DNA from 4 places in the Inquilinus sp. OTU3971 genome. Region 2 is predicted to be linked to each of the others. Evidence: riboswitches for the same ligand, from Rfam matches in the RefSeq annotation. Region 2 holds a riboswitch; each other region holds the start of a gene.

Region 1 (4,844 bases), on a different contig from region 2:
TGCCGTCGGTGCCCTTCAGCGTCGACTTCTCGACATGGGTCGCGCTCATCGCCCGCAGGTAGTAGGTGGTCTTCAGGCCGCGCTTCCAGGCCAGGCGGTAGAGCGTGTCCAGCTTCCGGCCGTTCGGGTTGGCGATGTAAAGGTTCAGCGACTGGGCCTGGTCGATCCACTTCTGACGCCGCGCCGCCGCCTCGACCAGCCAGGAGGCGTCGATCTCGAAGGCGGTGGCGTACAGCGCCTTGAGGTCGTCCGGCACCCGGTCGATGGCGCCGAGGCTGCCGTCGAAATACTTCAGGTCGGAGATCATCACCTCGTCCCACAGGCCGAGCGCCTTGAGGTCGCGGACCAGTCCGGGATTCACCACCGTGAAATCGCCCGACATGTTGGCCTTGACGTAGAGGTTGCGGAACGCCGGCTCGATCGACTGGGCGACGCCGCAGATGTTGGAGATGGTCGCGGTCGGCGCGATCGCCATGGTGTTGGAGTTGCGCATGCCCACCGTGCGCACCCGCTCGCGCAGGCCGCTCCAGTCCAGCGTCGTGGAGCGGTCGAGGTCGAGCACGCCGTCGCGCGCCTCGGCCAGCAGCTCGACGGAGTCGATCGGCAGGATGCCGCGGCTCCACAGCGAGCCGTCGAAGGATGGGTAGCGCCCGCGCTCGGCCGCCAGGTCGACCGAAGCGGAGATGGCGTGGAAGCTGATGATCTCCATGCTCTCATCGGCGAAGCGCACCGCGGCGTCGGACGCGACCGGCAGGCGCAGCGCCTGCAGCGCGTCCTGGAAGCCCATGATGCCGAGCCCGACCGGGCGGTGCCGCAGGTTGGAGCGGCGCGCCTCGGGGATGGTGTAGAAGTTGATGTCGATGACGTTGTCGAGCATCCGCATCGCCGTGCGGATGGTGCGCTCCAGCCGTGCCCGGTCCAGGCCAGGGCTTCCGTTAGAATTGGCGCCGATGTGGTTGGCGAGGTTGACCGAGCCGAGGTTGCAGACCGCGACCTCGTCATCCGAGGTGTTCAGCGTGATCTCGGTGCACAGATTCGAGGAGTGCACGACGCCGACATGGCCCTGCGGCGAGCGGATGTTGCAGGGGTCCTTGAAGGTCACCCAGGGGTGGCCGGTCTCGAACAGCATGGTCAGCATGCGGCGCCACAGGTCGAGCGCGCGGACCTGCTTGTGCACGCGGATCTCGCCGCGCGCGGCCTTGGCCTCATAGGCCTCGTAGGCGGTCTTGAAGGCCGGGCCATACAAATCGTGCAGGTCGGGCACCTCGTCCGGCGAGAACAGGGTCCAGGGGCCGTCGGCCTCGACCCGCTGCAGGAACAGGTCCGGCACCCAGTTGGCGGTGTTCATGTCGTGGGTGCGGCGGCGGTCGTCGCCGGTGTTCTTGCGCAGGTCGAGGAATTCCTCGATGTCGACGTGCCAGGTCTCGAGATAGGCGCAGACCGCGCCCTTGCGCTTGCCGCCCTGGTTCACCGCGATGGCGGTGTCGTTGGCGACCTTCAGGAACGGCACGACGCCCTGCGACTGGCCGTTGGTGCCGCGGATATGGGCGCCCAGGCCGCGCACCCGGGTCCAGGAATTGCCCAGGCCGCCGGCGTATTTCGACAGCAGGGCGTTGTCCTTCACCGCCTTGAAGATGCCGTCCAGGTCGTCTGCCACCGAGGTCAGGAAGCAGGAGGACAGCTGCGGCCGCGGCGTGCCGGCGTTGAACAGCGTCGGCGTCGAGCACATGAAGTCGAAGGAGGAGATCAGGTCGTAGAACTCGATCGCCCGCGCCTCGCGGTCGATCTCGCGCGCGGCGAGCCCCATGGCGACGCGCATGAAGAAGGCCTGCGGCAGCTCGAAGCGGATGCCCCCGGTCTGCAGGAAATAGCGGTCGTACAGCGTCTGCAGCCCGAGGAACTGGAACTGCAGGTCGCGCTCCGGCTTCAGCGCGGCGGACAGCTTCGCCAGGTCGTAGCGCGCCAGCTCCGGGTCCAGCAGGTCGACCGCGATGCCCTTCTTCACATAGGCTGGGAAGTACTCGGCATAGCCCTGCGCCATCTCGGCATGGGTGGCGCGGGTCGGCCGGCCGTAAACGAAGGACAGCGCCTCGTGCCGCAGCAGGTCGAGCAGCAGACGGGCGCTGACCTGGCTGTAGTTCGGCTCGGTCTCGATCAGCGTGCGGGCGGCCATGATCGGCGCCAGGGCCAGTTCGGCCTCGCTGATGCCGTCATAGAGGTTGCGCCGGGTCTCGGCCAGCACAGGCCCGGCGGCGACATCGTCCAGGCCGGCGCAGGCCTCCTCGACCAGCCGGACCAGCCGCGCCTGGTCGAGCGGCGCGCGGCTGCCGTCGGCCGCGGTGACATGCAGCGCCGGCGCCACCGGGGACGCCTCGACCTTGGCCGCGGCGGCGGCGCGCTCGCGCGACCGCTCGTCGCGATACAGCACATAGGCGCGGGCGACCTTGTGGTGCTCGCCGCGCATCAGGGCCAGCTCGACCTGGTCCTGCACCTCCTCGATGTGGAAGGTGCGGCCGTGATCGGCCCGGCGGGTCAGGGCGCCGACGATCTGGACGGTCAGCCCCTCGACGATGTCGTGCACCCGGCGCGAAGCGGCGGCGCCGGCGCCCTCGACCGCCAGGAAGGCCTTGGTCAGCGCCACCGAGATCTTGGATTCGTCGAAGGCGGTGACGGCGCCGTTGCGGCGGATCACCTGATAGGCCGGCTCGGCCGATGCGCGCGGCGCGGCCGGGATGGCGGGTGCGCCGGCGAGGACGCGGTCGGATTCCTGGATGGCTGACATCGGCAAACCCCATGATCGTATTGGGGCTTGGGCCGAAGATGCGGAGTCGACGACGCGCCGGCAGGCCGGCGCATTTCGCTCATCGCACCGTCGGGACACCCCGCCCGAGGACGCACTACGCGATCACGGACCGGTCTCCTGGCTCGCGGGTCGCCATCGGATCGTCCGACCTTCCCAGCGGTTGCCCGCCAGTGGCCCGAACGACGAACCGACTCGCCGCTTACAGTTGCGGGGGCAGCTCCGGCCTTGCCGACGAGCGGCGCACCGGATTCCCTTGGTTGCCCGTGATGTCTAGATATAGACGTCCTTCCGCTGGTTTCCGTCAATACCTAGTTGGGGTCGCCGCAAACTTCGCAATCCAAGTGCGTTTTGGACTCGCCGCCTGAAATCTCGGACTCTGCCCCAGCATGATCGAAGCCCTCTACCCCTCCCCGCCCTGGCGGTTGCGCGGCACGGTGCGGGCGGCGCTGTGGCGGGTGCCCCGGACGGACCTGCCGGGGCCGCTGCCGGACGGGGCACGGCCGCTGGGCTGGGGCCGGAGTGCGCTGCTGGCGACGGTGCAGGCGACATGGGAGCCGGGCGGCGACCTGGCCTATGCCGAGCTGGTGGTGGCGGTGCCGGTGCGGCTGGGCCAGCGGATCGGGCTCGCGATCACCGCCGCCTGGGTCGACAGCGCGGCGTCGCTGGCCGGCGGCCGGGCGCTGTGGGCGATCCCGAAGCGGCTGGGCCGGTTCGAGATGGCGGCGGGGCGGACAGAACTGACCGACGCGCAGGGACCGGTCGCCGGCTTCACCGACCGGCCGGGACGCGCCCTGCCCCTGCGGCTGCCGGTCCCGCTCCGGATGCTGCAGCCGGATGGGACCGGTGTCCGGACCACGCGCGCCGCCGCAACCGGCCGGCCGCGCCTCGGCGGCCTTGGCTGGGAGTTTCCGCCGGACGGGCCACTGGCCCTGCTGGCCGGCAAGCGGCCGCTCCTCACCCTCACGCTGGCAGACGCCGAGGCACGGTTCGGGCTGTGACCGGCCGGCCCGCGCCGTCGGCGCAATCCGGCTGTGGCGGCTCGACCCAGAAGGGCAGGTCGGCCAGCTCGCGCGGGGTCATGGCCAGCAGCGCCTCGGCGCCGTCGGGCTGGCGCCGGCGGTCCCGGCGCCGGGAGAAGAGCATCATCGCAGCCTCCTCGGCAGATCTTCTCCAACAGATAGGCCCGCCGGCCGGCGGTCGGGATGGACAGTGTCTCTCCAAGGAAGGAGAAAATCTCCATAGGCCGGCGGTCGCATCCTCCGGCCACCATGCTCCGCCCGGGCGGAATCAGAGAGGACTGGAAACCTTTCGGCGTGGCAGGGGTTGTCACAGGATTGTCATCCCGGAGGCGAGATCCGGGCACGCAAGAAGTACAGTCATATCCAGGCCGCATTTTGCACAGGGGGAATGCGATGCTCGGTCCGGTGACGCGCACGCCGTCCACGCAGTGGCGGACGAACCACCCGAACGGTCTCAACTTCGGCCTCTCGGTCGATCGCGCCCGGCAGCAGCCGCCGGTGCAGCCGGTCAGGGCGCCGACGCAGGCTGACCCGGCCCAGGCCGATCCTGCCGCCGGTGCGCTGCCCGCCCCGTTCCAGCCCGGCGCCAAGCCGCTCGGCGTCGCCGAGTTCCCGGTCGAGCAGGGCTGGCCGTTCCGCATCTACATCCAGAAGGCGGGCCTTCCGCCCTGCGACAACGACGCGCTGCACGCCCAGCTGCCGGCGACGCCGAAGCTCGACCCCCTGCCCTTCGGCAACCGCCCGGCCGCGGCGCCCGACGCCGACCGCACGCTGCAGGCGGACGACATTGTCACCGTGCTCGACGAGACCCGTCTCGACTATCTGAGCCAGCAGCGGCAGCTGCTGGCCAAGGCGTCGGACGCCAAGCTGTCGCCCTATGAGCGGCAGCAGGCCAAGGACGACCTGGCGGCGGTGATCGGCCAGGAGATCGACTACGCCGCGACCGAGCAGAGCGCGCCGGATTTCGACGCGCTGGTGAAGCCGATCGCGATCCGGGCGCCCGACGACCCGGTGTTCCGCGA
Region 2 (4,844 bases):
CGGAGGAGCGGGACCAGCTTCTGCCCAGCGGCCGGCAGAAGATCCTGCACAACCGGATTCACTGGGCGAAGTTCTATATGGGCAAAGCCGGGCTGATCGATTCGCCCCGCCGCGGCCGCTTCGTCGCCAGCGAGGCCGGGCGCGTTCTGCTCGCGCGCAACCCGGAGCGGATCGACGTCGAGCTGCTGTTGCAGTACCCGAGCTTCCAGGAATTCCGTCGCAGTGGCGCGGCGGCGGCCGGCGAAGCCGGAGAGCCTCCCGAGGCCGCTCTCTCCGCCACCGAGCCGACGGCCTCGACCACACCGGAAGAGCAGATCGAAGCCGCCCATCTCGCCCTGCAGGCGGCGCTGCGCGACGAGTTGCTGCAGCGCATCCTGCAGAACAGCCCGAGCTTCTTCGAACAGGTGATCGTCGATCTCCTGGTCGCCATGGGTTATGGCGGCTCGCATCGCAGCGCCGCCACCCGGTTGGGCCGCAGCGGCGACGGCGGGGTCGACGGCGAGATCAACGAGGATCGGCTGGGGCTCGACCGCATCTACATCCAGGCCAAGCGCTACGCCGATGTCACGGTCGGCCGGCCCGAAGTCCAGGCCTTCGTCGGCAGTCTCGTGGGGCGTGGCGCGACCAAGGGCGTCTTCGTCACGACCTCGAGCTTCAGCCAGCAGGCGAAGGACTTCGTCCAGCATCTCGCGCAGCGCGTGATCCTGATCGACGGCCAGCGCCTCGCCGACCTGATGATCGAATACAATGTCGGCGTCCGCACCAGCCGGGCGATCGAGTTCAAGCGGCTGGACGAGGACTTCTTCACCGGGGACGACTGACGCCGGCCACCCTACGGTCTGGCGAGACCTCGTGGCGCCTCGGCGGTGCCGGGGCCGCTGGCCGGGCACCATCTCGCCGCGGCATGTGTTCGAGCTGGACGACCGGCTCAAGGAGGGACGAGTTCAGGCAGGACGTCGGCGACCTCCCGATCGGCGAGGTTGTCGCCCGCTTCTGCCGAGGGTTGCGTGTCGAGCCGGACTGGAGCCTGTGGTAGGCCGAGCCCTGGGCGATCGAGGAGAGCGGGCACCCGCTGTCGCCCCTATGCCCGGCCCGAGACCCTGGATCCTCCAGCGAAGCCGAAGCGCCCTCGACCCCCAGTCGCGAAACCGACGCCGGATGAGCCGCCCGCAAGGCCGCCGCCCAGGCCGCCGAAGCTGGACAGCAACTGAGCGCCGGTGCTGGGGGCTGCCCAAGGAGATGAAACCGTCATTGCGAGCCCCGAAGGGGCGCGGCAATCCAGCGGCACCTCCGTCGGATCGCCCTGCTTGGGATATCCGCCTCGATTGACCAGCTCTCGGCACCGCTGATACACAGTCCGGCGACGGTTCCCGCATGGGATCAAAAGGGAACACGGTGGCGCCCCCCAATCGAGTGTGAGGGGGGCGGAATCCGTGGCTGCCCCCGCAACTGTCAGCGGATCGCCGAGCGTCCTCGTGGCCCCTCAAGGGCCATGCCACTGCCCGCGGCGCGGGTGGGAAGGCAGGCGCGAAGCCATGATCCGCGAGCCAGGAGACCTGCCGTCGCAGCGCAATCCGTTTCCCGGGCGGGGTGGCCCGGGCAGGAGGTTCTCGTGATGGCGTTCCGGTCCTTCCCTTCGCGTGCCCTGGCCCTGGCCGGGCTTCTCGTCCTGTCGCCGGCGGCGTGGGCCGACCCGACGCAGTATCCGCTGACGCTCCGCAACTGCGGCGTCGACGTCACCTTCGACCACGCCCCGCGACGCGCCGTGTCGATCGGGCAGAGCAGCACCGAGATCCTGCTGTCGCTCGGCCTGGCCGACCGCATCGTCGGCACGGCCGTCTGGTTCGGTCCGGTGCTGCCGGCCTATGAGGCGGCGAACGCCAGGATCCCGCGCCTGGCCGACAACGACCCCAGCTTCGAATCCGTGGTCGGGCAGGAGCCGGAGCTGGTGACGGCCCAGTTCGAATGGCATGTCGGGCCGCAGGGCTCGGTCGGCACCCGCGAGCAGTTCGCCGGCCTCGGCATCCCGACCTACATCTCGCCGGCCGATTGCGTCGAGAAGGACAATTCCGGCGGCGGCGACGGCGTGCGCAAGCAGCTGTTCAGCATGGACCTCGTCTATCAGGAGATCCGCGACCTGGCGCGGATCTTCGACGTCGCCGACCGGGGCGAGGCGCTGGTGGCCGAGCTGCAGCGGCGCGAGGCCGCGGCCATCGCCTCGGTGGCGGGTGCCCGGCTCGGCAATGTCCCGATGGTGTTCTGGTTCTCCAGCAAGGAGGTCGCGGGCGAGGCCTTCGTCGCCGGCAAGAACGGCGTGCCGGCCTACATCCTGCAGCAACTCGGCGCCCGCAACGTCATCACCACCGAGGAGGAGTGGCCGCTGGTGAGCTGGGAGCGCATCGCCGCCGCCAACCCCGCAATCATCGTGATGGCGGAGATGAGCCGCCGCCGCTACCCGGCCGACGACACCGCGGTGAAGCTGAATTTCCTCGCCACCGACCCGGTGGCCAGCCGGCTGGAGGCGGTCAGGGGCAAGCGCTTCGTGGTGATGGACGTGCAGGCGATGCAGCCTTCGATCCGCGCCGTCGACGGCATCGAGGCGGTGGCCAGCGGCATCAAGAGCTTCGGGCTCGGGGGGTGAGGCCGCTCCTCGGCGGCGGCTGGGGCGTCCGCGTCCTGCTGGCCGTGCTGTCCCTGGCGGTGCTGGTCGCGGCCATCGCCCTGGCCGTGTCGATCGGCGAGATGGCGATCCCCCTGGCCACCACCGTCCAGGCGCTGGCCAACCGGCTGTTCGGCGCCGGCTTCGCGCTCAGCCCGATCCAGGAAGGCGTAGTCTGGGACTACCGGCTCAGCCGCGCTTTGGTCGCGGCCTGCTGCGGCGCCGCGCTGGCCCTGTCCGGCGCGATCCTGCAGGCGCTGCTGCGCAACCCGCTGGCGGAGCCCTATGTCCTCGGCATCTCCGCCGGGGCGTCGACCGGCGCCGTCGCGGTGATGATCGCGGGATTCGGCGGCGGCGCCGTCTCGCTGTCCGGCGGCGCCTTCATCGGCGCCGTCCTCGCCTTCGTCCTGGTGTCGCTGCTGGCGGCCGGGGTTGGCGGCGGCGTCGACCGGGTCATCCTGGCCGGCGTCGCCGGATCGCAGCTGTTCAACGCCCTGACCTCGACCATCGTTACCACCTCGGCCAGTGCCGAGCAGGCGCGCGGCGTGATGTTCTGGCTGCTCGGCAGCCTCGGCGGGGTGCGCTGGCCGGATGTGCAGGTCGCGATGCCGGTCGCGGCGGCCGGCTTCGTCCTGTGCATCCTGCACGCCCGCGCGCTCGACGCCTTCACCTTCGGGGCGGACGCGGCGGCCTCGCTCGGCATCGCCGTCACTCGGGTGCGAGTGGTGCTGTTCGCGGCGACCGCGGCGATGACGGCGACCATGGTCAGCATCGTCGGGTCGGTCGGCTTCGTCGGCCTCGTCATCCCGCATGCCGCGCGCTTCCTGGTCGGGCCGGGCCACGCCCGGCTGCTGCCGGCCACGGCGATGATCGGTGCCATCTTCATGGTGCTGGCCGACATCGTCTCCCGCATCATCATCCCGCAGCAGATCCTGCCGATCGGCGTGGTCACCGCCCTGTTCGGCGCGCCGGCCTTCGCGGTGCTGCTGTACCGGGCGAGGCGGGAGGCATGACCATCGCGACGCATGACGTGCGCTGGGCCGCCGGCGGCCGGATGATCGTCGACGGCGTGACGCTGGAGGCGGCGCCGGGCCGGATGCTTGGCCTGCTGGGCCCGAACGGGGCCGGCAAATCCACCCTGCTGCGCCTGATCTGCCGGCTGCGGCGGGTGGAGAGCGGCGTGATCACCCTGGGCGGCGCCGACATCGCCGGCCTGGCCCGCGCCGCCATCGCCCGCCGCGTCGCCCTGGTCGAGCAGCAGGCGGCGACCGACATGCAGGTGACGGTGCTCGATGTGGTGCGGCTCGGCCGCACCCCGCATCGCGGCCCGCTGTCGCCCTGGGGCGACCGCGACGACGCGGCGGTGGAGGAGGCGCTGCGCCGGGTCGGGCTGGAGGGCAAGCGCGGCCAGTCCTGGCACACCTTGTCGGGCGGCGAGCGGCAGCGGGTGCAGATCGCCCGCGCCTTGGCCCAGACGCCGACCGAGCTGCTGCTGGACGAGCCGACCAACCATCTCGACGTGCAGCACCAGCTCGAGATCCTGGCGCTGGTCGGCCGGCTGCCGGCCACCAGCATCGTCGCCCTGCACGATCTCAACCTGGCCGCCATGTTCTGCGACGCCGTGGCGCTGCTGCGGGACGGGCGGGTGGTCTGCGCCGGCGCGCCGGAGGAGATCCTGACCCAGGCCCGGATCCGCGAGGTGTTCGGCGTGCGCGCCCATGTCGAACGGTCGCCGCATCACGGCCGGCCCCATATCCACTACCTGCCGGGGTAGCGGAAGCCGGCTTCGGGCTTGACATCCGGGCCGGAATGGCGTTTTTCACCGCTTCCATTCCTGGGAACGTGGGTCCGGCGCACGAGCCGGCGCCCCGCCTTGCCGTTGGCAGGGCCTACCGGGACAACATGAGAGAGGATCGAGCGCGTGAGCAAGCGCCTGAATTCGAAGCACAAGATCGACCGCCGCCTCGGCGTCAACCTCTGGGGCCGTCCGAAGAGCCCGCTGAACAACCGCGAATACGGCCCGGGCCAGCATGGCCAGCGGCGCAAGAAGCCGACCGATTTCGGCACGCAGCTGATGTCCAAGCAGAAGCTGAAGGGCTACTACGGCAACATCGGCGAGAAGCAGTTCCGCCGCCTGTTCGAAGAGGCCGTGCGCCGCAAGGGCGACACCGGCGAGAACCTGATC
Region 3 (4,844 bases), on a different contig from region 2:
TGGCCGGGATCACGCTGCTGATCGCCCATCTGGTGCTGACCTATACGCGCTTCGGCCGCTACGTCTACATGGTCGGCGGCAACCGCGAGGCGGCGGAGTTCTCCGGCGTCAATGTCCGGGTCGTCATCGGCGCGGTGATGGTGATCTCGGCGGTGTGCTCGGGCCTCGCCGGCATGCTCGGCGTGGCCTATTTCGGCAGCGCCCAGCAGAACGAGTTCGACACCTTCCTGCTCGACGCCATCGCCGCGGTGGTGGTGGGCGGCACCAGCCTGTTCGGCGGCCGTGGCGGCATCGGCAACACCATCGTTGGCGTGCTGATCCTGGGCGTGCTGAACAACGGCCTGGACCATGTCGATATCGACAGCTTCCTGAAGATCCTGATCCGCGGCCTGATCCTGCTGGCGGCCCTGGTGATCAACGTCTACGCTCAGCGCCTGCGGACGGTGCGCGGCGCTACGTCCGCTTGACGGCGCCGCGCCGATCCCTATCTAGGGGACGCCCGGCGCCCTTTCGTCGAGGTCGATGCACCAGAGACGAGCATATATGACGGAGCCCATGGCCACCTCGCAGACCGGCCCGGTCGCGCCTACGGACGAGCACGAGGACATCCTGTATCCGGAGGCGGGTCCGTTCGTCCTGCTCCACCTCGCCGCCTTCGCGGCGATCTGGACCGGCGTCACCTGGCAGTCCGTGGCGATCTGCATGGTCCTGTATTTCCTGCGAATCTTCGCGATCGGGGCCGGCTACCACCGCTATTTCGCCCATCGCGCCTATTCCACCGGCCGGGTGTTCCAGTTCATCCTGGCCTTCCTGTCGCAGAGCACGGCGCAGAAGAGCACGCTGTGGTGGGCCGCCAAGCACCGGCACCACCACCTTCATTCCGACACCGAGCAGGACGTGCATTCGCCCCGGCACCGGGGCTTCGTCTATGCCCATCTCGGCTGGATCTTCTCGACCCGCCACCGTACGACGGATCTGAGCAAGATCGCCGATTTCGCGCGCTACCCCGAGCTGATGCTGCTGCACAAATACGAGCTGACCCCGGCCGTCATCCTGGCCGCGATCACCTTCCTGATCGGCGGCTGGCCCGGGCTGGTTGTCGGCTTCGTCTGGAGCACGGTGCTGGTCTATCACGGCACCTTCTGCATCAACTCCCTGGCCCATGTGCATGGCCGCAAGCGCTATGTCACCGGCGACGATTCCCGCAACAACTGGCTGCTCGCCCTGATGACCATGGGCGAGGGCTGGCACAACAACCACCATGCCTATCAGAGCAGCGTGCGCCAGGGCTTCAGATGGTGGGAGGTCGACCCGACCTTCTACATCCTGAAGGCCCTGTCCTGGTGCGGCGTGGTCTGGAACCTCAAAACTCCGCCCGAGGCCGTGCTGCGCAACGAGCAGCGGCTCGGCACCAAGATCATCGAGCGCGCAGCGGCCGAGCTGGCGGCCAGCTTCCCGACCGAGCGGATCGCGGCGGCGCTGCACGAGGCGCTGGCCCATGCCCATGCGCCGACCTTGGCCGACCTCCGCGACGCTTTGGCGACCGCGCAGCACAAGACCGTGGACCTGCTGGCCAAGGCGCATCTCCCGAGCTTTCCGACGCGGGATGAGGTCCGGCTGCGGGCGGCGGCGATGTTCGCGAAGTCCCGGTCGATGGAGGACATCGTCGAGCGGGCCCACCGCCTGGTCCTGGAAGCCGTCGGCCGGCGCCTGGCCGCGGCCTGAGCCGCGGCATCGATTGACCGCCCGCGATACGCCGCCTACTGTGCCGCCATCGCGCAGCCGGTTCCCCGAAGGCGGACGCCCGAGGGGTGAAAAGGGAACGCGGGATGGCCGATCCTTGGCCTGATCCGCGGCTGCCCCCGCAACTGTAGGCGGCGAGCCCACCTCCGACAGCCACTGGCCGATGGCCGGGAAGGCGGAGGCAGGCGATGACCCGCGAGCCAGGAGACCTGCCGGCGAGGCGATGCGTGCGAACCGCCGGGCGGGGTGAACCGGTGGCGCGGGATGCGCGGCGCCTCTCGGGCACCGTCTCCGGCGTCCAAGCCCTGTCCGGCCGAGCGAAGGGCGAGGGCATGTTGCACCGACCGATTCATGGCTGAGCTCCCGGCGGCGACGCTGGTGCTGGGCGGCGCCCGGTCGGGCAAGAGCCGCCATGCCGAGGCGCTGGTCGAGAGCCAGCCCGGCGACTGCATCTACCTCGCCACCGCCGAGGCCTGGGATGCCGAGATGGTGGAGCGCATCTCCCACCACCAGGCGCAGCGCGGCTCGCGCTGGCGCACCGTCGAGGCGCCGCTCGACCTGGTCGAGACGCTGGGCCAGGCCGCCGGTCCCGGCCGTGCCGTGCTGGTCGACTGCCTGACGCTCTGGCTGTCCAACCTGATGCATGCCGACCGCGACATCGCCGCCGAGACCGACCGGCTGGTGCGCTGGCTCGCGGCGCCGCCCGGCCCGGTGGTGCTGGTGTCGAACGAGGTAGGGCTCGGCATCGTCCCCGACAACGCCCTGGCCCGCGCCTTCCGCGACCATGCCGGGCGCCTGCACCAGGCCGTGGCCGCCGTCGTGCCCTCGGTCGTCTTCGTCGCCGCCGGCCTTCCCCTGACCCTGAAATCCGCCTGAGGACCCCGAATGCCCGCAAAGATTCCGGCCACCGTCGTCACCGGCTTCCTCGGCGCCGGCAAGACCACGCTGATCCGCCACCTGCTGCAGACCGCGAACGGCCGCCGGCTGGCGCTGATCATCAACGAGTTCGGCGATGTCGGCGTGGACGGTGACCTGCTGCGCAGCTGCGGCGACGCCACCTGCCGCGAGGAGGATGTGGTGGAGCTGGCCAATGGCTGCATCTGCTGCACCGTGGCCGACGACTTCATCCCGACGATCGAGAAGCTGCTGGCCCGCGCCGAGCCGCCGGAGCACATCGTGATCGAAACCAGCGGCCTGGCCCTGCCGAAGCCCCTGGTCAAGGCGTTCGGCTGGCCGGAGATCCGCACCCGGGTGACGGTCGACGGCGTCATCACCGTGATCGACGGCGCCGCCGTGGCCGAGGGCCGCTTCGTGCCGGACGAGGAGGCCCTGGCGGCTCAGCGCGCGGCCGCCCCAGTTGGTTCAGCGGGGGCGCTGGACCATGACAGCCCGCTGGAGGAGCTGTTTGAGGACCAGCTGGCCTGCGCCGACATGGTGATCCTGAACAAGACCGACCTGCTGGACGACTCGTCGCTGTCCGCCGTCTCGACCGGCCTCGCCGCCCAGCTGCGGCCGGGGGTCAAGGTGGTCAAGGCCCGGCACGGCGCCATCGACGCCGGGGTGCTGCTGGGCCTCGGCGCCGCGGCCGAGGACGACCTGGCGGCGCGCCCCTCGCATCACGATGCGGAGGAGGAGCACGACCACGATGATTTCGAGAGCTTCCATGTCGATCTCGGCACCGTCGCCGACCCGGATGCCCTGGCGCGCAAGCTGAAGCCGGTGATCGAGGCGCATGACATCCTGCGGCTGAAGGGCTTCGCCGCGGTCGCTGGCAAGCCGATGCGGCTGGTGGTGCAGGCGGTCGGCGGCCGCATCCAGCACTATTACGACCGCGCCTGGCGCGCCGACGAGGTCCGCGGCACCACCCTGGTGGTGATCGGCGAGCGCGGCCTCGACCGCGCCGCCATCACCGCGGCGCTGGCGGCCTGATGCATCTTCTCGCCGCCAAGCCGGGCAGCATCGCCGACGGGTCGGAGGCGGTCGATCTGGGCCAGAGTCCGGGCGACATCGTCGTCCTGACCGCGGCGGACACCGAGCTCGCCTGCCTGTCGGCGGCGCGGTCCGGATTCGGCGAGGAGTTCCCGCGGCTGCGCCTGGCCAACCTGCTGCAGCTGGGCCACCACCTGTCGGTCGACACCTATGTCGACGACGTGGTCAGCCGGGCGAAGCTGGTGGTGGTGCGGCTGCTGGGCGGCGCCGGCTACTGGCGCTATGGCATCGAGCAGGTGCACGCCGCCTGCCGGCGCGAGGGCATCGCCTTGGCCGTGCTGCCGGGCGACGACAAGCCGGATGCCGATCTCGACGACCTCTCGACCCTGCCGGCAGAGGCGCGGGGCCGGCTATGGCGGTACCTGGTCGAAGGCGGGATTGAGAACGCCCGCAGCTTCCTGGCCTATGCCGCGACCCTGGCCGGCCACGACCTGCCCTGGGCCGAGCCCCGGCCGCTGCTGCGCGCGGGGCTGTACTGGCCGGATCTGAGGCATCCGTCGTTCGCGGAGATCGAGCGGCGGTGGAGCGAAGCGGCTCAGCCCTTGCCAAACACTCTCCCCCTCCCCTTGCGGGAGGGGGGCAGGGGGAGGGGGCTCGCGCCGAAAGAGCCGAATGACGGGGATGAGCCTGATCCCCTCGTCGACAAACCCCACCCCCTACCCCCACCCGCATGGGGAGGGGGAGGATTTGAGGAGGCCGTTCCACATGCCGAGTCGGCCCCCGTCATCGGCCTCGTCTTCTATCGCGCCCTGGTCCAGGCCGGGAACCTGGCGCCGGTCGACGCGCTGGTCGCGACGCTACGGCAGCGCGGGCTGAACCCGCTGCCGGTCTTCGTCTCCAGCCTCAAGGACGCGGTCTCGGCCGAGCTGGTGGCGGACGCCTTCGCCCGCCACCCGCCTTCGGTGATCCTGAACGCCACCAGCTTCGCCGTCTCCAGCCCCGGCGGCCCGGCCCAGCCGACGCCGTTCGACGCGGCGGACTGCCCGGTGCTGCAGGTGGTGTTCTCCGGCGGGGCCGAGGCGGCGTGGCGCGAGGGCACCCGCGGCCTGTCGGCCCAGGACCTGGCGATGAACGTCGCCCTGACCGAGATCGACGGCCGGGTGCTGACCCGC
Region 4 (4,844 bases), on a different contig from region 2:
ACTGGCGGCCGACATCGTTGCCCTGGCGGTCCTTCTGGGTCGGGTCATGCGCGATCGAGAAGAACAGCTTGAGGATCTGGCCCAGGCTGATCTTGCCGGCATCGTAGGCCACCTCGATCACCTCGGCGTGGTCGGTGGTGCCGGTGCAGACGGTGCGGTAATCTGCCGTCTCGCGAGTGCCGCCGGCATAGCCGGGCCGCACCGACAGCACGCCGTCGAGCTGGCTGTACACCGCTTCGGTGCACCAGAAGCAGCCGCCGCCCAGCACGATCGAGCGGCGGCCCTGCTCTTCGGCGTCCAGCTCGGGGGCGGGAAAGGACCAGGGATCGATCTTCAGGGCCATGGAATGTCTCCGGCGGCCGGGCGCGGCCGCAAGCGCGATCTGCTCCCCAAAGTGAGATCGGCCGCTCGGCGGGACAAGCCCCCTCAGCCGGCGGAGGGCAGGCTCGAGGCCCGCCAGGCCCAGCGCCGCCCGTCATGGCTCAGCTCGGCCAGGCTCAGCGGCGCGATGTCGATGCGCCAGAAGGACGACGCCGGCGCTTCCAGCGCATGCAGGATCGCCGCCCGGATCACCGACGCATGGGTCACCGCGATGCCGTGGCCGCCGTCGCCGGCCCGGGCGTCGAGCCAGGACGCGGCCCGGCCCAGCAGCGCCGACAGCGCCTCGCCGCCATGCGGTGTGGCCTCCGGATCGGCCAGCCAGGCGATGACGCCGTCCGGCTCCTCGGCCTGGATCTCCTCCAGCCGGCGCCCGGCCCAGCGCCCGGAATCGACGTCGCGCAGGGTCGGCTCCGCCACGGCATCGAGCCCGAGCGCCGCCGCCGTCTGCCGCGCCCGCAGCGCCGGGCTGGTCCAGGCCCGGTCGGCCCGCCGGATCATCGGCTTCAGCGTGGCCGCACGCGCCAAAGTGCGCTCCTCCAAAGGCTCGTCGGCGGGAAACGCCCCGGACCGGGTGGCGGCGGTGGCGCCGTGGCAGATCAGCGTCAGGCGGGTCGGCATCGGCGGGACCGTTCGGCGGCGGTGGTGCTCGCCGCCAGCAAAGCACAGCCCGAGGGCGATCGGCAGCAGATCGCTCGATCCCGCCCAAACCAACCGCAGCCGATCCTATGGGGTCACCGGCCGCGGCAGGGATACGACCACACGGCAATGCTCATTTCGGGTCCGGTATCACCAGCTCCGTTTCGTCGGTGTTGACGACGAAGACCGCAAGGAGTTTGGACGGCTCCGTCTCGCTGGCATTGGCGCTGACGCCGTGATGGTCGCCCGGCATCTCGGTGAAGTTCTCGCCGGCCTTGTAGATGCGCACCGGCCCCTGGTTGATCTGCATCTTGACGGCGCCTTCCAGCACGGTGGCATAGATCAGCGCCGATCTGGGATGGGTGTGCGCGGGCGAGTAGCCGCCCGGCCCGTATTCGACGAGAACGCCCTTGAGGCTCTTGCCGGGCACGTTCGGCAAGGCGTGCTCGTAGACCAGTGTTACCCTGGCGTTCTTGGAGCCCGAACCTTCGGCGAAGGCCGAGCTCGCGGGGATCGCGAGCAGAAGCGCTGCGAGAATGGTGTGTTTCATGGCGGGATGTCCTTGACGGGCGATGCCGGTGTCAGGCGGGGCGATGGTCGCGCAGCCACGCGTCGAGCGAGATGCGGCCGAGCCGTGCCTCGCCGAGCGGCACCAGCGAGGTCTCCTCGACCGTGCCGCCGAAATAGCGGGCCTGGGGATCTCTCACGACGGGACGGGTGTCGCCGACGGCATCGAGATAGCGGGCGATGATGCGGTCGAAGGGGGCCCGGTCGGGGCCGGCGATTTCGAAGGTGCCGTCCTGCGGCGCGGCGATCGCGGTCTCCGCCACGATGGCCGAGACATCGGCGGCGGCGATGGGCTGGAAGAGACCGCCCGGCAGGCGGATTACCCCGTCCACGACGCTCGACGCGGCGATGGCGCCGAGGAATTCCATGAACTGGGTGGCACGCACGATTGTGTAGGGCACACCAGACGCTTTGATCAGCCTCTCCTGCGCCACCTTGGCCTGGAAATAGCCATTGTCGGGCATCCGGTCGGTGCCGACGATGGAGAGCGCCACGTGATGGCGGATGCCGGCCGTGCGTTCGGCGGCGAGGAGGTTGCGGCCGGTGGTCTCGAAGAACGCGAGCACGGCCTGGGGTTCGAACGAAGGCGAATTGGCGACGTCGACGACCACCCCGGCGCCGTCGAGCGCTTCGGAAAGCCCCTCCCCGGTCAGGGTGTTGACGCCGGTGCTGGGGGAGGCGGCGAGGACATCGTGGCCCGATGCGCGCAGAAGATCGACGGCGCGCGAACCGATGAGCCCGCTGCCGCCGATGACGACGATCTTCATGGTTCACCTCTCGCGGACAGAATATCGAGCGCCGTCTCGGTCGAGGAGCATCCCCCTTCACCTCATGGCCGCGCCCGGAAACGAGATGGAGGATCGCGGATCGCAACCGCCTCCCACCATTGTGCCGACGGGTAGTCCGATACATCAAAGGATGGGCGATCCTCGACCTTGGCACAGGTCGGCCTCGGGGCCGCGAGGGCGGGCCGCGGCTTCGATTGACAGAAAGCAGGCCGCGACCCATGCTGCAGCCGGTTCGCCATGGATGCGGAAGCCGGTGCAAATCCGGCACGGTCGCGCCACTGTGACCGGGACGGCGTCGCCGACGCGGTTCCGGAAGTCAGACCCCGTCATGGCCCGGGTGCATATCAACGGGACGCGAATCCCAGGGGAGCGCTATCATGTCCGACATCACCGCCACGGCCCGTCCGATTTCCATTCCCGTCGGTCCGATTCCGGTCGGCGAGGTGCTGCCCTGGGCGGTGTTCGCCGGGCTGATCCTGCTGCTGGCGGTGTATTTCGTCGGCGCCGAGCAGGGCGCGACCGCGATCTTCTCCGGCAGCTATGTGCATGAATTCGTGCATGACGGCCGCCATCTGCTCGGCTTCCCCTGCCACTGAGGCCAACCGCCATGGTTGGGAGCCTTCTGCTGCGCGGCATGCTGGTCGGCGTGCTGGCGGGGCTGCTCGCCTTCGGCTTCGCCCGGATCTTCGGCGAACCCCAGGTGGACCGGGCCATCGCCCTCGAAGGGACGCTGGGCCATTCGCATGAGCATGGGGACGCCGCGGCTTCGGCCACCGCCGAGGCGGAGGAGCCCGAGCTGGTCAGCCGCGAGACCCAGGCCGGGCTGGGCCTGGCGACCGGTGCGGTCGTGTACGGCGCCGCCATCGGCGGGCTGTTCGCTCTGGTCTTCGCCTTCACCTATGGCCGGGTCGGCCGACTCGACGCCCGCGCCACCGCGGCGCTGCTGGCGCTCGCCGCCTTCATCGCGCTGGTGGTGGTGCCCGGGCTGAAATATCCAGGCAACCCGCCCGCGGTCGGCAACCCGGACACGATCGGCGAGCGCACGACGCTGTTCTTCATCATGCTGGCGATCTCGGTCGCGGCCCTGGTGCTGGCGGTCAACCTCGCCCTCGGCCTGGCCCGGCGCCATGGCGGCTGGGCGGCCGGCATGATCGCCGGGGCAGTCTATATCGCCATCATCGTCGTCGCCCAACTAGCCCTGCCGGTGGTGAACGAGGTGCCGGAGGGCTTCCCCGCCGACCTGCTGTGGCAGTTCCGGATCGCCTCGCTGGGCATGCATGCGGTGCTGTGGACCACCATCGGCCTGGGGTTCGGCGCCCTGGCCGAACGGTCCCTCGCCCGCCGCACCACCGGCGGGCGGTTCGCGCTGTCCCGCTGACCCTCTACGCCGGCAGCAGGTCGGCGAAGCGGCCCAGCCGCGCCGAGTCCTCGACCGGCACGGCCGGGCCGGTGCCCCAGTCGACGATCCGGCAGGGCACCCCGGCCGCCCGGGCGCAGGCCAGGTCGATGCCGGTGTCGCCGACATAGACCGTCTCGCCCGGCGCCACGCCCAGCGCCTCGAGCGTGTGCAGCAGCGGCCGCGGGTCCGGCTTCACATGCGGCGTGGTGTCGGCGCCGACGACCGCGGACAGATGCTGCAGCAGCCCGAGCCGGTCGAGCACCTGCTCGGCCAGCCGCTGCGGCTTGTTGGTGCAGATTCCGAGCCGGATGCCCGCGGCCTTCAACGCCGGCAGCGCCGTCGCCGCATCGGCATAGAGCCGGGACTCCGCCACCGGCCGGGCGGCGTAGTGGTCGAGATAGATCCGGGTGTCGCGGTCGACATCCTCTTCCGGCAGGCCCAGCGCGCGGTGCAGCTTGACCACGAGCATGCGCGCCCCCTCCCCCACCAGGGTCTCGATGAAGGCCACTTCCTGGGCCGGGGCGCCGCGGTCGGCCAGCATGCGGTTGACCGCATGGGCGATGTCCGGCGCGCTGTCCACCAGCGTGCCGTCGAGATCGAAGATGGCGGCCTTCATGCCGGGTCTGCCTGCTGTGGAATCCGCGCCGGCCTAGCCGGTGATGAAGCGGTAGCGGCCGGTGACCGGAAAGTCGAGCAGCCGATCCTCCAGCCGGGTCCCGCCGCCGATGTTGTGGACCACCAGCGGCGCCCCGCTGGTGCCGATCTTGGCCGTCGCGATGGCGATGTGCGGCAGATTGCCCGGCAGCATCTGGGTCACCAGGTCGCCCTCGGCGAAATCCTGCGGCGATTCGGCGGGCAGCGCCCGGCCGCGGCGGCGGAAGAAGGCCTGCAGGTTCGGCACCCGGCGGTGGTCGATGTTGGGATCCGGTCGCGACAGCCCCCAGGACCGGGGATAGCGGGAGAAGTTCTCCCGCATGTCCTCGTGCACCAGGCGCTGCAGGTCGATGCCGAAGGCGTCGCGATAGGCCCGGATCACCACATCGGTGCAGACGCCGCGGTCGCGGGGCACGTCG

The links. Region 2 has a riboswitch for cobalamin ahead of AAHM41_RS35345 (ABC transporter substrate-binding protein). Riboswitches for the same ligand answer to the same signal wherever they lie in the genome.
Region 1: another riboswitch for cobalamin. It lies ahead of AAHM41_RS10070 (ribonucleoside-diphosphate reductase subunit alpha); the one in region 2 lies ahead of AAHM41_RS35345 (ABC transporter substrate-binding protein).
Region 3: another riboswitch for cobalamin. It lies ahead of cobU (bifunctional adenosylcobinamide kinase/adenosylcobinamide-phosphate guanylyltransferase); the one in region 2 lies ahead of AAHM41_RS35345 (ABC transporter substrate-binding protein).
Region 4: another riboswitch for cobalamin. It lies ahead of AAHM41_RS26570 (CbtB domain-containing protein); the one in region 2 lies ahead of AAHM41_RS35345 (ABC transporter substrate-binding protein).

The regions. Positions count from the first base shown of each region.
Region 1 is NZ_JASATH010000029.1:19,503-24,346, forward strand. It holds gene AAHM41_RS10070 (ribonucleoside-diphosphate reductase subunit alpha) at 1-2,782, opposite strand, end outside; cobalamin riboswitch at 2,894-3,083, opposite strand; gene AAHM41_RS10075 (acetoacetate decarboxylase family protein) at 3,190-3,801, shown strand; gene AAHM41_RS10080 (hypothetical protein) at 3,764-3,949, opposite strand; gene AAHM41_RS10085 (hypothetical protein) at 4,216-4,844, shown strand, end outside.
Region 2 is NZ_JASATH010000230.1:6,914-11,757, reverse strand. It holds gene AAHM41_RS35350 (restriction endonuclease) at 1-821, shown strand, start outside; cobalamin riboswitch at 1,348-1,578, shown strand; gene AAHM41_RS35345 (ABC transporter substrate-binding protein) at 1,616-2,641, shown strand; gene AAHM41_RS35340 (FecCD family ABC transporter permease) at 2,638-3,672, shown strand; gene AAHM41_RS35335 (ABC transporter ATP-binding protein) at 3,669-4,433, shown strand; gene rpsD (30S ribosomal protein S4) at 4,581-4,844, shown strand, end outside.
Region 3 is NZ_JASATH010000021.1:47,717-52,560, reverse strand. It holds gene AAHM41_RS07935 (ABC transporter permease) at 1-467, shown strand, start outside; gene AAHM41_RS07930 (acyl-CoA desaturase) at 544-1,725, shown strand; cobalamin riboswitch at 1,767-1,974, shown strand; gene cobU (bifunctional adenosylcobinamide kinase/adenosylcobinamide-phosphate guanylyltransferase) at 2,095-2,619, shown strand; gene cobW (cobalamin biosynthesis protein CobW) at 2,629-3,672, shown strand; gene cobN (cobaltochelatase subunit CobN) at 3,672-4,844, shown strand, end outside.
Region 4 is NZ_JASATH010000126.1:7,993-12,836, forward strand. It holds gene msrA (peptide-methionine (S)-S-oxide reductase MsrA) at 1-343, opposite strand, end outside; gene AAHM41_RS26555 (histidine phosphatase family protein) at 427-1,092, opposite strand; gene AAHM41_RS26560 (cupin domain-containing protein) at 1,151-1,567, opposite strand; gene AAHM41_RS26565 (SDR family oxidoreductase) at 1,599-2,351, opposite strand; cobalamin riboswitch at 2,567-2,718, shown strand; gene AAHM41_RS26570 (CbtB domain-containing protein) at 2,750-2,968, shown strand; gene AAHM41_RS26575 (CbtA family protein) at 2,980-3,750, shown strand; gene gph (phosphoglycolate phosphatase) at 3,755-4,387, opposite strand; gene AAHM41_RS26585 (DUF1287 domain-containing protein) at 4,421-4,844, opposite strand, start outside.